4 regions of the Sphingobacterium sp. Ag1 genome follow, and region 1 is predicted to be linked to each of the others. Evidence: riboswitches for the same ligand, from Rfam matches in the RefSeq annotation. Region 1 holds a riboswitch; each other region holds the start of a gene.

Region 1 (3,155 bases):
GACAAAGGAGCTTGTTTGTCTTTGTTGAGTAGCTTTTTAGCAATGGCGGTTATTGTCCAAAATAAAAAGGTAACAGTAATTCCACTGCAAACTGCAGAACCTATATTCATCCAATAGGCGATCTGCCCCTTATTCCCTAAAGCGAGATTAGAAAATATATTCTGAATAAGAAGAAACAATGGTGCTCCCGGTTGATGTGCCACCTCCAATTTATAGGCACAGGCTATAAATTCACCGCAATCCCACCAGCTTACCGTCTTTTCAACTGTAGCGATATATACACAGGTGGCAATTAGTCCGCAAGCAAAACCGAGTAGAGAATTTAATCTATTGTACGTCATAAGGTCAATTGGTCTATTGTTAAAATCCTTTTTAGCACTTTAAGTTAAAAAGTTATCCTGACTCCGACACACGAATTAACACTATTTAACACCAGTACCTGACTATAAACAGGCTATTCAACGCTGAATATAGAGATCGACCTAAACCACGCTGCCGAGACTTTCAACCTATTTCAGGCTTTCACAATGAATATTATCATAAAAAAAGGGAGCTTATCTGCTCCCTTTTTTATCATTTTATGAGTTAGGCTAGTTTTTCAACAATCTTCTTTGTTGGACCAGGATTACTCATCGTATAAAAATGTAATACCGGAGCGCCAAATTTAATCAGCTCCTGACACTGTTGTACCAACCACTCTTCACCTACCTGTCTGACGTCGGCATTCGTTTTACATGCCGCGACAGCGTCACTCAGTTCCTCTGGAATATCTAAATGAAAAATTCTTGGCAAGGTCACCAATTGCTTTTTTGTTGTCAGTGGTTTTAATCCCGGAATAATGGGCACATGGATTCCATTGTCCCTACATTTTGTTACAAATTCCTTGTATTTTTCAACATTAAAGAACATCTGAGTCACAATAAACTCTGCTCCCATATCGACTTTTTGTTTCAGATATTTAAAATCAGTATTGAAATTTGGAGATTCAAAATGCTTTTCGGGATACCCGGCTACTCCGATGCAAAAATCGGTCTTTTCCGACGTGATAATGTCTTCATGCAGATACTTTCCTTTATTCATATCGGTTACCTGTTCCAATAGGTCTGTTGCAAAAGCATGTCCACCATCGGTTGGTATAAAATCGGCATCGCCCTTACGTGCATCACCCCGCAACACCAAAACGTTATCTATCCCCAGGAAGTTCAAATCGATCAATGCATTTTCAGTTTCCTCTTTTGTAAAACCCCCACATATCAAATGTGGCACCGCATCCACTTTATATTTATTCATGATTGCAGCACATATCGCCACTGTCCCAGGACGTTTACGATAGGAAACACGTTCCAGTAATCCACTCGCATGCTCTTTATAGATATAATCTTCCCGATGGTAGGTGACGTCGATAAAAGGAGGTTTAAACTCCATCAGTTCATCCATGGTTTTAAAAATACTTTGGATGCCCTGCCCTTTCGCCGGTGGCAATAGCTCAAAAGAAAACAATGTTTTTCCTTTGGCATTCTGGATATGATCGATAATCTTCATTAAAAAACTGTTTTTAGTTTGGTTGGCTTACATCGAAACGCACACGTCGAGGAATCGTTTATCTACATGTAACTTATCTTTCCCACATGGAGTAGGGTAGAATTTAGCACCTTGAACAATACAGGTTGCTAAGGCTTCAACGGGTCTAGTCCCTCGGCCTTTCTCTATAAGCGTTGCTAATATCGTTTTAAAAAATCAAAAGACAAAAATTATTTTTCGAAAAGGCAAAAATAGCAGCAAAAAGACTTCAATAAACGATGTTTCAACGTCACTTTAGCTTTGTGTCCATGCTACGACAGGATTCTTCGCCCTACCAAGAGCAAAAGACCTAGAAAAACCAGTAGAATTAACGATCGAGGATCATTGACAGCGAAGAGATTGACTATGCCACAAGAACATTGGCTAAAGATTAGCTGCCAAAGAATTTCGTAAATTTTTGAGATAAAATGTGACCAATAAGAGTCCTGTAACATGGTACTCCTCTTTCGATCCATATTTAAATCCGTCAAATAAATAGTGATAGGCGACCAATGCCTCTTGTTCGTTGTAAAATAATTCCTTCCAAGAATCGGGAACATCTGCCCATGCCTTGAGCACAATGCCATTCTCAGCATAAATAATTGGTGATTCGACACCATCCATTCGATAATCGTGATGGGTGCCAGAACTTGATATGTGTTGGAAATAAGCGATAGAATAATCTACGAAATTCAAGGCCCTCGCTTTTATCTCCTTTTCACTTTCTGATTTTACCGGAGCATTTCGCCATAAATTCACTTGGCTATCAAATTTACTGGGCGTTTCCCGGATAAGGGTTTTATCTAACGCAAAGTTGATATAAAGTCTTTCACTAGTGGGTATACGTGCTGAGCTAAACTGTGAAAAATCACCTCTCAGCTGAACAAAATCTTTTTTTATTTTAACAATATCCAAAGCGACACTACCTTTTTTCTCATCCGTCAATTCTAATCTATCACCGTCAAATTTGTACTTACCAAAGAGTAAAATATCATCGATCGCCATGACAAACTGGTCCTTATCATGAAGCGAAAGAAAGGATCGGTATAGAATAGGATCATTACCATAGGTATCTGCCTCCACATTTTGGGGAGATTCTCTTTTTAATTTATGATACTCATCATTTGGATAGCCCAATATCATTTGGTAGTTGCCTTCAGGAAACTCCTTTTTCTTCCCAAAGAAAGTACACGAAGACAATGAGAGTGTGAGTAACAGCAGTAATAACGGTTTCAAAATCAATTAATAATTATGGCCAATAGTAATATTAATATATAAGGACCAAGATAAGAAATTACTGCAATAGTAAGTATAGGATATTCAATTGAATAAGCTTGGGGATATGCCTATTCCTTATACAGATCGACCAATCCCTCAGGCAATTCAACTTCAATGATCTCCTCTTCGCCATCAATTCCTAAGATCAAATCGTCGGACAGCGGAAACATCAGTTCTTTGCCATCCATATCTACTGTGGCGACAAATTGTTGTGGGAATTCCTGAACATCTGTTATTTGCCCCAGTTCGCCATGGTTTTCATCGATCACTAAAAATCCGATTAAATCAGTATATCTAAAATCATCCGGGTCGCGCTC
Region 2 (3,155 bases), on a different contig from region 1:
TTGGATTTTAAATATACCTATTGGATCTTACTGACAATCGCTATTGTTGCCAGGCCAGCATTTTCAATGACAAAAACCCGTAATATAGAACGTATTGTCGGTACATTCTCGGGTATTATAGTTGGTGTGTTCTGCTTAATTTCTATTCATTTTCTCCCAGCACTCCTGACCATAGCTGCATTGGGTCTTTTCGGATTCTTTTTGTTCAACCGATCTAATTATATGGTCAGTGTCATCTTCATTACCTTGGGAATTGTGATTGCGCTCAATCTGTTCGAAGGGAACATCAATCTCATTTTAGGCAGCCGAATACTTTTCACACTGATTGGAGCATTCTTGGCTATAGCGGGTTATTTCTTGATACCTGTACGCCAAAGCACAGGCATGGTTCAGCTGGCAAAAGAGGTATCCCTTTACAACGCGCATTATTTCCAGATCATCAATAACCGTCTGTCGGACGAAAGACAAAGTTCGTTTGATATACGACTGGCTCGTAAAAAGGCGCAGACCGCCATGGCCCTGTTTTCAGACGCTATTAATCAAATGAAAAAAGAACCCGAGCACAAATGGATGGATTGGTCACATATTCACCATTTTCAGGCACTCGCATATCAGGTCAATTCCCATTTGGTGGGCCTCTCGCTATCGTTAAGCAAAAAGACGAATCGCCACCTCGCCTATGATATCCATAGTAGAATCGATGCGCTTAAACCTCTTCTAACAGATTTAAATCAAACTGCAGAACGGATCAATTTAAAGAAATCGTAATACCCGATTGACAGTTACTTTTGCGGTTTCATCGGAAGATATGTGATGCCAATCGGCATGTTATTCAAAATTCCTTTAACTAAAAAATAGCATTTCTTTTGCTTTAATAAAAAAAGAGTTTATATTTGTGTCGTCTTCGAAAGAAGATTTCTAATCAACACCTCCCTTCATCAGTAGGTCTTGATTTATAAAGAAGTGGCGAGAGACTGGCTCAATGACCCGCTGGCAACCTTCAATTTGTTTGAAAAGGTGCCAATTCCTGTCCAAAACAATATCGTTTTGGAGCATATAAATGACATAAGACAATGATTATTAAATTACTGAAGTCCATTAAAAATTCAGGTTCAACACAAGTGAACCGCACGATAAGCGAAAGTGTAACCCATCGTACAATTGTATCGATGCGAATGCGTATGCATATGCACTTCCATGCTTGTTAAAAATCATTTCCGTTTTCTTGGATAAAGATTTAACAGACCCTTCAAGGAGGTGTGTATGCTTCTCTTTTTACTTTGCAATTTCTTTTTGAACCCTTAAAATCTGATATATTATGTCTTCAAACAAAAATTTAAAATTCGAAACTCTTCAGGTTCACGCTGGTCAAGTCGCTGACCCTACTACGGGATCCAGAGCAGTTCCTATATATCAAACAACATCTTTTGTATTTGAAAATGCCGAACACGGCGCAAACTTATTTGCATTAAAGCAGTTCGGTAATATTTATACACGGATTATGAACCCTACTACGGATGTTTTCGAACAACGTATTGCGGCACTGGAAGGTGGAGTTGCAGCTGTTGCTGTTGCATCCGGCCAGGCGGCACAGTTTATAGCTTTAAATAATATTTTGGAAAGTGGTGACAATTTTGTTGCGGGATCCAACTTATACGGCGGTACATTCAACCAGTTTAAAGTTTCTTTTAAGCGCCTAGGCATCGAAGCTCGTTTTGCTACAGACGCCGAAGCCGATAAAATTGAAGCGCTCATTGATGATAAAACAAAAGCAATCTATGTTGAAACAATCGGAAACCCAAGTTTCAATATTCCCGACTTTGAAAAAATTGCTGCTGTAGCAAAAAAATATGACTTACCATTAATCGTCGACAATACTTTTGGAGCCGGAGGTTATTTATTTAAACCTCTGGAGTATGGTGCAAATGTGGTTGTTGAATCGGCAACTAAATGGATCGGTGGACATGGCACAAGCATTGGCGGTGTCATCGTCGACGGCGGAAACTACAATTGGGGCAATGGAAAATACCCGCAATTTTCCGAACCATCTGAAGGCTATCATGGTTTAGTATTTTCCGAAGTTTTCGGTGAAAGCGGACCATTCGGAAATATTCAATTTGCTATTCGGGCGCGTGTGGAAGGGCTCCGGGATTTCGGACCAGCACTCTCCCCTTTCAATTCATTTTTATTATTACAAGGACTTGAAACCTTGTCTTTGCGGGTGCAACGCCATGTAGACAACACTTTAGAGGTCGCAAAATGGCTTGAGGCGCATCCACAGGTAGAAAAAGTAAACTATCCGGGATTAAAAAGCTCTCCGAGCTTCGCTAACGCACAAAAATACCTTAAAAATGGCTATGGCGCGGTACTTTCTTTCCAACTTAAAGGTGACGCAGCGCAAAAGGCCAATAGCTTTATCGACAGCTTAGAATTGATCAGTCATTTGGCCAATGTTGGTGATACGAAGTCATTGATTATTCATCCAGCAGCTACAACCCACCAACAATTGAGTGATGAAGATCAAGCCAATGCCGGAGTCTTCAAAGGCTTATTACGTCTTTCTGTAGGAATAGAGCATATTGATGATATCAAAGCCGATTTACAACAAGCTTTTGATAAAATTAAATAATCAGATTTTTTCGGCTTAAAACTTAAACGTGAAATGAGTAAGCATATATATCTGCACCCGGAGCCTTTTGTATTTGAAAATGGAAGAGAGCTTACTGATTTACAAATCAGTTATGAAACATTTGGCAAACCCAACGCAGATCGCAGCAATGTGATCTGGGTTTGCCATGCATTAACGGCCAATGCAGATGTGCTGGATTGGTGGTCCGGTCTTTTTGGAACAGGTGAGTTGTTTGATGCAAACGATTATTATATTATTTGTGCCAATGTCATAGGATCAGCATATAATAGCAGTAATCCGCTATCTGTAAACCCAGCAACCGGACAACCCTATTACCTATCTTTCCCCGAATTCACAGTGAGGGATTTGGTCAACGCACATCAAGTCCTTGCGGACCACCTGGAAATCAAACAAATAGAGATCCTTATCGGGGGGTCATTAGGCGGTCAACAAGCATTGGAATGGGCCGTAACGCACAGTATAGCCATCAACCATCTCATCGTGGTTGGAACAAATGCCGTCCACT
Region 3 (3,155 bases), on a different contig from region 1:
GTCGATATCCAATTGCTCTTGAAGACGGATGGTGTTTTCTGTTTCTTCTGCGATTGCTTTATCGTATTCTGCCTGCGTAATAGCACCCTTTTTCAGGTCTGCTCTCCATTTACGAACATCTTTCGTTTGTGGGAATGAACCGATAGTTGTGGTCGGGAATGCCGGTAAGTTGAATTTCGCTTGTTGCGCCGCTTTACGCTCAGCAAATGCTGAGGTACGTTTTGCATCGTCATCAGTGATATTGCTTGTACGTGTTTTGACCTCTGGTTTGTGGATCAATGGAGAGGTACGACGGCTTTCAGCAGCCGCTTTGTTCGCTTCGAAGCGTTTTGCTGTTTCAGCGTCAACTTCACCTTCCGCTAGTACGGCTAAATCTTTTACTTCAGCTAATTTTTGTTTAGCAAATGCTAACCAGTTTTTTACTTCAGCCGGTAGCGATTGCTCATTGTGTTCATTGTCTAAGTCAAAAGGAACGTGCAACAGTGATGAAGAAGGAGCTACCCATACACGGTCTTTTCCTAATGCATCAACAGCCTGTTTGATTTTGACCAATGATTTTTCGTAATCATTTTTCCAGATGTTACGGCCTTCAACAATACCTAAAGATAATGTTAATGAAGCAGGAACTTTAGCCAATACCGTATCCAATTGGTTTTCACCGCGTACCAGATCCAAATGTAAAGCATGGATAGGTAAGTTAACTGCGATATCTTCGTTGTCTTTTAAAGCTTCGAAGTAAGTCGTTGCGATTAATTTGATATTTTTTGCTGCTGCAGCTAATTTTTCGAAAGTAGGTTGATATAAAGCTTTTACTTTAGCATCTAAATCCAATGCTAAGAAAGGCTCGTCAATCTGAACATATTGTGCACCAGCATCAGCTAGTTTAGCTAGAATTTGCTCATATACTGGAATAAGTTTATCCAATAAATCGATACGGTCGAAGCCAGCTTCTTTTTCTTTACCGATCAAAAGGTATGTGATAGGACCTAATAGAACTGGTTTAGTATCGATGCCCAATGATTTTGCTTCGTTGTATTCATTTAAGAATTTTTCGGAAGTCAATTTGAATTCTTGATCTTTGGTGAATTCTGGTACCATGTAGTGGTAGTTCGTATCCAACCACTTGGTCATTTCCATTGCAGTCACGTCGATTCCTTCTTGTTGGAAACCGCGCGCCATGGCAAAATATAGATCTAAACTGTAATTGTTGTCTACTTTATTCAATAAAGAATGGTAGCGAGCAGGAATTGCACCAACAGTAAGGGTTAAATCCAATACTTGATCGTAAAAAGAGAAATCATTGGAAGGGATCAAATCTATTCCAGCATCTTTTTGTGTTTTCCAATTGCCTTCACGAATTTTTTTTGCTGTGTCCAATAATTCCTCAACAGAAGATTTTTTAGCCCAATAGGCCTCATTGGCTTTTTTCAATTCGCGGAACGCGCCCACACGAGGGTAACCTAAATTGTTAGTCAATAACATAATGAATGTTTTTAATATTTCTTTTTCAACTATATTTCTTGCTAGAGAGAGAAGGACACACTAGAATTCGGTGACTTCGGCTTATCATTCCCATATCAAGTAGGGTAGAATTTAGCACCTTGTCAAGGGACAGGTTGCTAAGGCTTCATCGGGTCTATTCCCTCTGCCTTTCTCTATAAGCGACGCTAAGTTAGAACATTTCTTTTTGAAATGCAAATTTTTTATAAAAGTGCGTCAATTTTTTATATTCTACTAAGGATGAAATTGTTTTGTTCTTTTATTTTCATCCACGAATTCAAGTATGTCACGCTACAATACGTGTGTAGCATAAAAAGGGGAATGACTATATTTTTCATTCCCCTTTTTTTTAGCTTACCAAAAGCTTGTAACCTTTTCCGTGCACATTGACAATTTCAACTTTGCTGTCTTCTTTTAGATATTTACGAAGTTTACTGAGAAATACATCCATACTTCTACCCGTAAAGTAGTTATCATCATGCCATATTTTTAACAAGGCTTCTTCCCGGGTCAGCACATCATTTTTCTTTAAGCAAAGCAAGCGGAGTAGTTCAGCTTCTTTCGTGGATAGTTTTTGCATCTGTCCTTTGTAAGAAATCTGCTGACTTGTATAATCAAAGAAATAATCGCCAATTTCAAATTTATCAGCAACCACTTCTTCTTCTTTGTCTCGAACACTGCGTTTCAGCAAAGCATTGATGCGGAGCAATAATTCCTCCACTCGAAAAGGCTTGGTGATATAATCATCTCCTCCTAGCTCAAATGCTTCGGTCTTATCTTCCATCATCCCCTTTGCTGTGGCAAAGATAATAGGAACAGTACTGTTTGTTTTTCTGATTTCACGTCCAACTGTAAATCCGTCCTTTTTGGGCATCATGACATCAAAAATACAAAGGTCGTAGTTATTTTTTTTGAATTGAGAAATCGCTTCATCTCCATCCGTGCATAATGTGACGTCAAATTTTCCCTTTAATTCGAGATAGTCTTTTAAAAGATCCCCCAAATTAGGATCATCTTCTGCTAATAATATCTTTTGCATAATGAATATATTAATTTTCACCAATGTCCTTGATGCTGATAAATCAGCTTTCCTCAACCTTTGAAATTTTTTAAAGAGGAAATATACAAAAAAGGAACGTTTTATTTTTTAATAGGCAAAATTACTTCAAAGGTCGTGCCCTTATCTTTTTCACTTTTAACTGTAATTTTTCCGTTAAGCCTTCTCAGGATATCCTGTACATAACTTAAGCCGAGACCAAACCCTTTGACATTATGAACATTTCCAGTTGGAATACGGTAAAACTGGTCGAAAATCTTTTGCAGGTGATCCCGGCTCATCCCAATACCGTTGTCGGCTATGGTGACAACAATGGTATCGCCAACGTTTTTTGAATGGATGTTGACATGTAAATCTCCTTTGCTGTACTTGATGGCATTATCCAATAGATTGTAAAATACATTTGAAAAATGTAATTCATCACCGATGACAATATCCTTGGTCGCTGCAAGATCTATACTGAATTTGCCGCCAATATTCTGCATCCGTAGCTGCATGCTGTCCGTTACTGCCGAAACAAGATCATTGATGCATACTTCTACCTGGTCGAGTTTTAGCGTTTCTTTTTCTAGTCTCGCCAAATCGAGCACACGTTCAA
Region 4 (3,155 bases), on a different contig from region 1:
TATTGTTTGCGGCTTATGGTGACAAAGGAGTGCCCGATTTAGCAATTTTGAAAGAGGTAAAAGACTTATGTACCGATATCATGAAAGAGTATACCCTGAGTACGGCTTTTGAAAATGTCTTTCGCGATGCGACACAAAAGAATAATACCGAGATTATCTTTTCGGTCAATTTTCTGGCACCGAATAATACTGCCCCTTGGGACATGTACCTAGGCGATTGGATTGCTGCTTCGCCTTTACAAAACCTGGTGGATACCTATGAATGCAAAGATGGTTTGCCTTTTGGTGAATCACCGTTGACCGACCGAACCAACCCGTTCAAAGATAGGGATCCGCGCCTGAGCAAAACAATTTTTGTGGATCATCCTGATTTTGGCGGCGGTAAGATCCATACACCGTCCAATCCGCGGCCTACAGGTTATGGGGTGTTGAAATTTTTGGATCCGGCCAACCTACCTTTTGGTTTTTCAACATTGAGCCAACAAGATGCGGTTATACTGCGGTTTGGCGAGGTGTTGTTGATGTACGCCGAAGCACAAAATGAAATAGCCGGGCCAGATCAATCGGTTTATGATACCATGAATACTTTGCGGAGTCGGGTTCAGATGCCAGGGTTCCCTGCCGGTTATACCAAGGAAAAGATGCGCGAGCGTATCCGCCACGAAAGAAGAGTCGAACTTGCTTTTGAAGGACTACGGCATTACGACCTGATTCGTTGGCATATCGCGGGTGAAGTACTCAATGGGGTCAAAGACAGTAAAGTGCCCTATCATTTCGAAGATAAATTCTATCGCTGGCCATTACCACAAACAGAAATTGAAAAAAGCGCAGGGATACTGATTCAGAATCCAAACTATAAATAACAAGACTTTTTGCCTTCTTCTGATCGGCAATTTCCTAAACCAACCACAGCAGCGCGCACGAAATCTTTTCGATGCGCGCTATTTTTGGCGGTGATAACGATTACTGTAAAGGGATCAACACATTCTGTTCCAAGCGTACAGGGACATGCTTCACCGAGGTAAAACCGTCTTCCTTAGAAACGATGTTGGAAAGATCCAGTCCTCTTTTGGAGAACGTACTGATCAAAGCTGTTCTAAAGGTAGCTTTTGATGATCCCCAGCCTTGTCCTAAGATGGTGTCATTGTTAAGCTGTATGAGTTCATCCGTTGAATAATAACTGAATTTTTCCAGTAAGTGTTGGTAAAGATTTGTTGTAGTAGCCATACAATTTAAAAATTTAAAGGATTAAACCATAAACTGTATCCAGATCTTTGTGGGAAAATAATCGTTCTGCAACGTTTATTTTGGTCGAAACCCGTATTAATTTACCACCGCGGTGCCTGCACTCGGTTGGTATTGCATCATGCAATTCTGAATACTCTACAAATATAGTAGATTATTTTTTATTATAAAAAATATTTTTGTTTTTACGGGTAAATGAGCGTTAAAATCAGTACAAGGGAGGTCAAAGTGGGGGCAGGTTGTTGTTTTTGATTTGGTTATGAAGCGGATAGCTGGACGGTAAATTTATCATGCTACTGTAATCTCATTTAAAATACTTTAAAAAATAAAGATAAGACGATACTTTTGCGCCATGAATAGAATTGCGGAAATTAATGAATACATTGCTGCCGAACGCGAGGTATTATTGCAACACCCTTTGTATCGTAAGATCAAAACGATCAAGAATCTACGTTCTTTTACAGAAGGGCATGTTTACGCTGTATGGGATTTTATGTCTTTACTAAAAGCTTTACAGATTAAATTGACCTGTACGACTTTACCCTGGTTTGCGAGCGAGCATCCATCAACACGCTATCTGATCAACGAAATTGTATTGGCAGAGGAGTCGGACGAATACATTGATGGCCGCCGTTTGAGCCATTTTGAAATGTATCTGGACGCCATGGATGCCATGGGTGCCGATCTTCATCTGGTCAATAAATTTATCGGTCATGCCAAAAAATCGAGCGACATATTCGATGTCATCGCGACGACGACATTGGATAAGCGGATCAAAGACTTTTTGAATTTTACATTTGAAGTGATTGCTGAAGGTGAGGTGCATAAAATTGCTGCCGCCTTTACGTTCGGGCGTGAAGATCTTATTCCGGGAATGTTTACCTCTATCTTGGAAGAAATTAAAACAAATTTCCCTACAGCCAATCTGGATAGCTTTATTTATTATTTCCAGCGTCATATTGATCTGGACGGCGACGAGCACGGACCTTTGGCCATGCAGATGATCACAGATCTTGCGAAGGACGATGACGTTAAATGGGCAGAAATGAAGGAGATCAGTAAAATCGCGCTACAAAAAAGAATACAATTGTGGAATGCAATAGAAGATTCTTTATACGGATAATCTGGTTTTATACCATCCCCGAAAGGCCTCTCAAATCAACATTTGAGAGGCTTTTTTTATAGGCTGTAAAAAAGAGTAGCGCAAACCCTATTTGGCAGATATTGGTCTTTTTCTTTGAATTGATGAAAAAATGTCTTTTTTCCATAACATATTGGCGTTTGTGAAGAAATCCAAGTTGTAATAAGTGTCTAAGTTTGCAACGCAAAAAAATAATAGAGCACACGTGAACTTTTTTCCTCCCTATTGGGCAAAAGGAATACTAACTATGGGATTGTTAGTATTCACTATTTCGGACACCTTCGCCCTCGATTCTTTGCGTATGTCCCTGAAAGACATGATCGACAAAGCACTCCAGAACAGTAAATACGTCGAGCAGTCCTATTTGCAGCTCAAAGAAAGTGAGGTGGCAGTCCAGCAGCAACGCATGGAGCTGCTGCCCAAAATCTTCGCCAGAGCTTCTGCCAGTTATGCGAGTAATATGCCTGTTTATGATCAAGGTCTTTTAAATAAACCCTCCCAGCATGATATCATTCACTACTTGTACGATAGCGGTTTGGATTTTTATCTGAATCTCTACAATGGGCATCGCGATCTGATGAAAATTGAGTCCAAAAAATTGGAAAATGAGCTGGCCCGGATCGATTGGAAGAATGCGGCGGCGCAGACGAAATTGGAGGTTTGCAATCTTTTTTTGGACTTGGAACTGTCGTATAGTAATAAATCTCTAATCGAGCAGGATATTGCTGATCAACGGGTGCAACTCCAGGAGATTGAACATCTGTATACG

The links. A riboswitch is a leader RNA that binds a small molecule or an ion and turns the genes downstream of it on or off. The one in region 1 is predicted to bind S-adenosylmethionine.
Region 2: it holds a riboswitch for S-adenosylmethionine, as region 1 does, so the genes downstream of both, AAW12_RS15885 (O-acetylhomoserine aminocarboxypropyltransferase/cysteine synthase family protein) here and AAW12_RS10835 (methylenetetrahydrofolate reductase) in region 1, are expected to answer to the same signal.
Region 3: it holds a riboswitch for S-adenosylmethionine, as region 1 does, so the genes downstream of both, metE (5-methyltetrahydropteroyltriglutamate--homocysteine S-methyltransferase) here and AAW12_RS10835 (methylenetetrahydrofolate reductase) in region 1, are expected to answer to the same signal.
Region 4: it holds a riboswitch for S-adenosylmethionine, as region 1 does, so the genes downstream of both, AAW12_RS17790 (hypothetical protein) here and AAW12_RS10835 (methylenetetrahydrofolate reductase) in region 1, are expected to answer to the same signal.

Annotation. Positions count from the first base shown of each region.
Region 1 is NZ_LBGU01000036.1:34,646-37,800, reverse strand. Features, by position in the region: gene AAW12_RS10840 (DUF2723 domain-containing protein) at 1-341, opposite strand, end outside; gene AAW12_RS10835 (methylenetetrahydrofolate reductase) at 586-1,542, opposite strand; SAM riboswitch class I at 1,613-1,715, opposite strand; gene AAW12_RS10830 (hypothetical protein) at 1,945-2,796, opposite strand; gene rimM (ribosome maturation factor RimM) at 2,907-3,155, opposite strand, start outside.
Region 2 is NZ_LBGU01000041.1:247,038-250,192, reverse strand. Features, by position in the region: gene AAW12_RS15890 (FUSC family protein) at 1-768, shown strand, start outside; SAM riboswitch class I at 951-1,063, shown strand; gene AAW12_RS15885 (O-acetylhomoserine aminocarboxypropyltransferase/cysteine synthase family protein) at 1,319-2,629, shown strand; gene metX (homoserine O-acetyltransferase family protein) at 2,663-3,155, shown strand, end outside.
Region 3 is NZ_LBGU01000042.1:220,747-223,901, forward strand. Features, by position in the region: gene metE (5-methyltetrahydropteroyltriglutamate--homocysteine S-methyltransferase) at 1-1,482, opposite strand, end outside; SAM riboswitch class I at 1,561-1,664, opposite strand; gene AAW12_RS17005 (response regulator transcription factor) at 1,850-2,539, opposite strand; gene AAW12_RS17010 (sensor histidine kinase) at 2,641-3,155, opposite strand, start outside.
Region 4 is NZ_LBGU01000043.1:48,445-51,599, forward strand. Features, by position in the region: gene AAW12_RS17785 (RagB/SusD family nutrient uptake outer membrane protein) at 1-863, shown strand, start outside; gene AAW12_RS17790 (hypothetical protein) at 964-1,227, opposite strand; SAM-I-IV-variant riboswitch at 1,294-1,387, opposite strand; gene AAW12_RS17795 (DUF3050 domain-containing protein) at 1,598-2,368, shown strand; gene AAW12_RS17800 (TolC family protein) at 2,634-3,155, shown strand, end outside.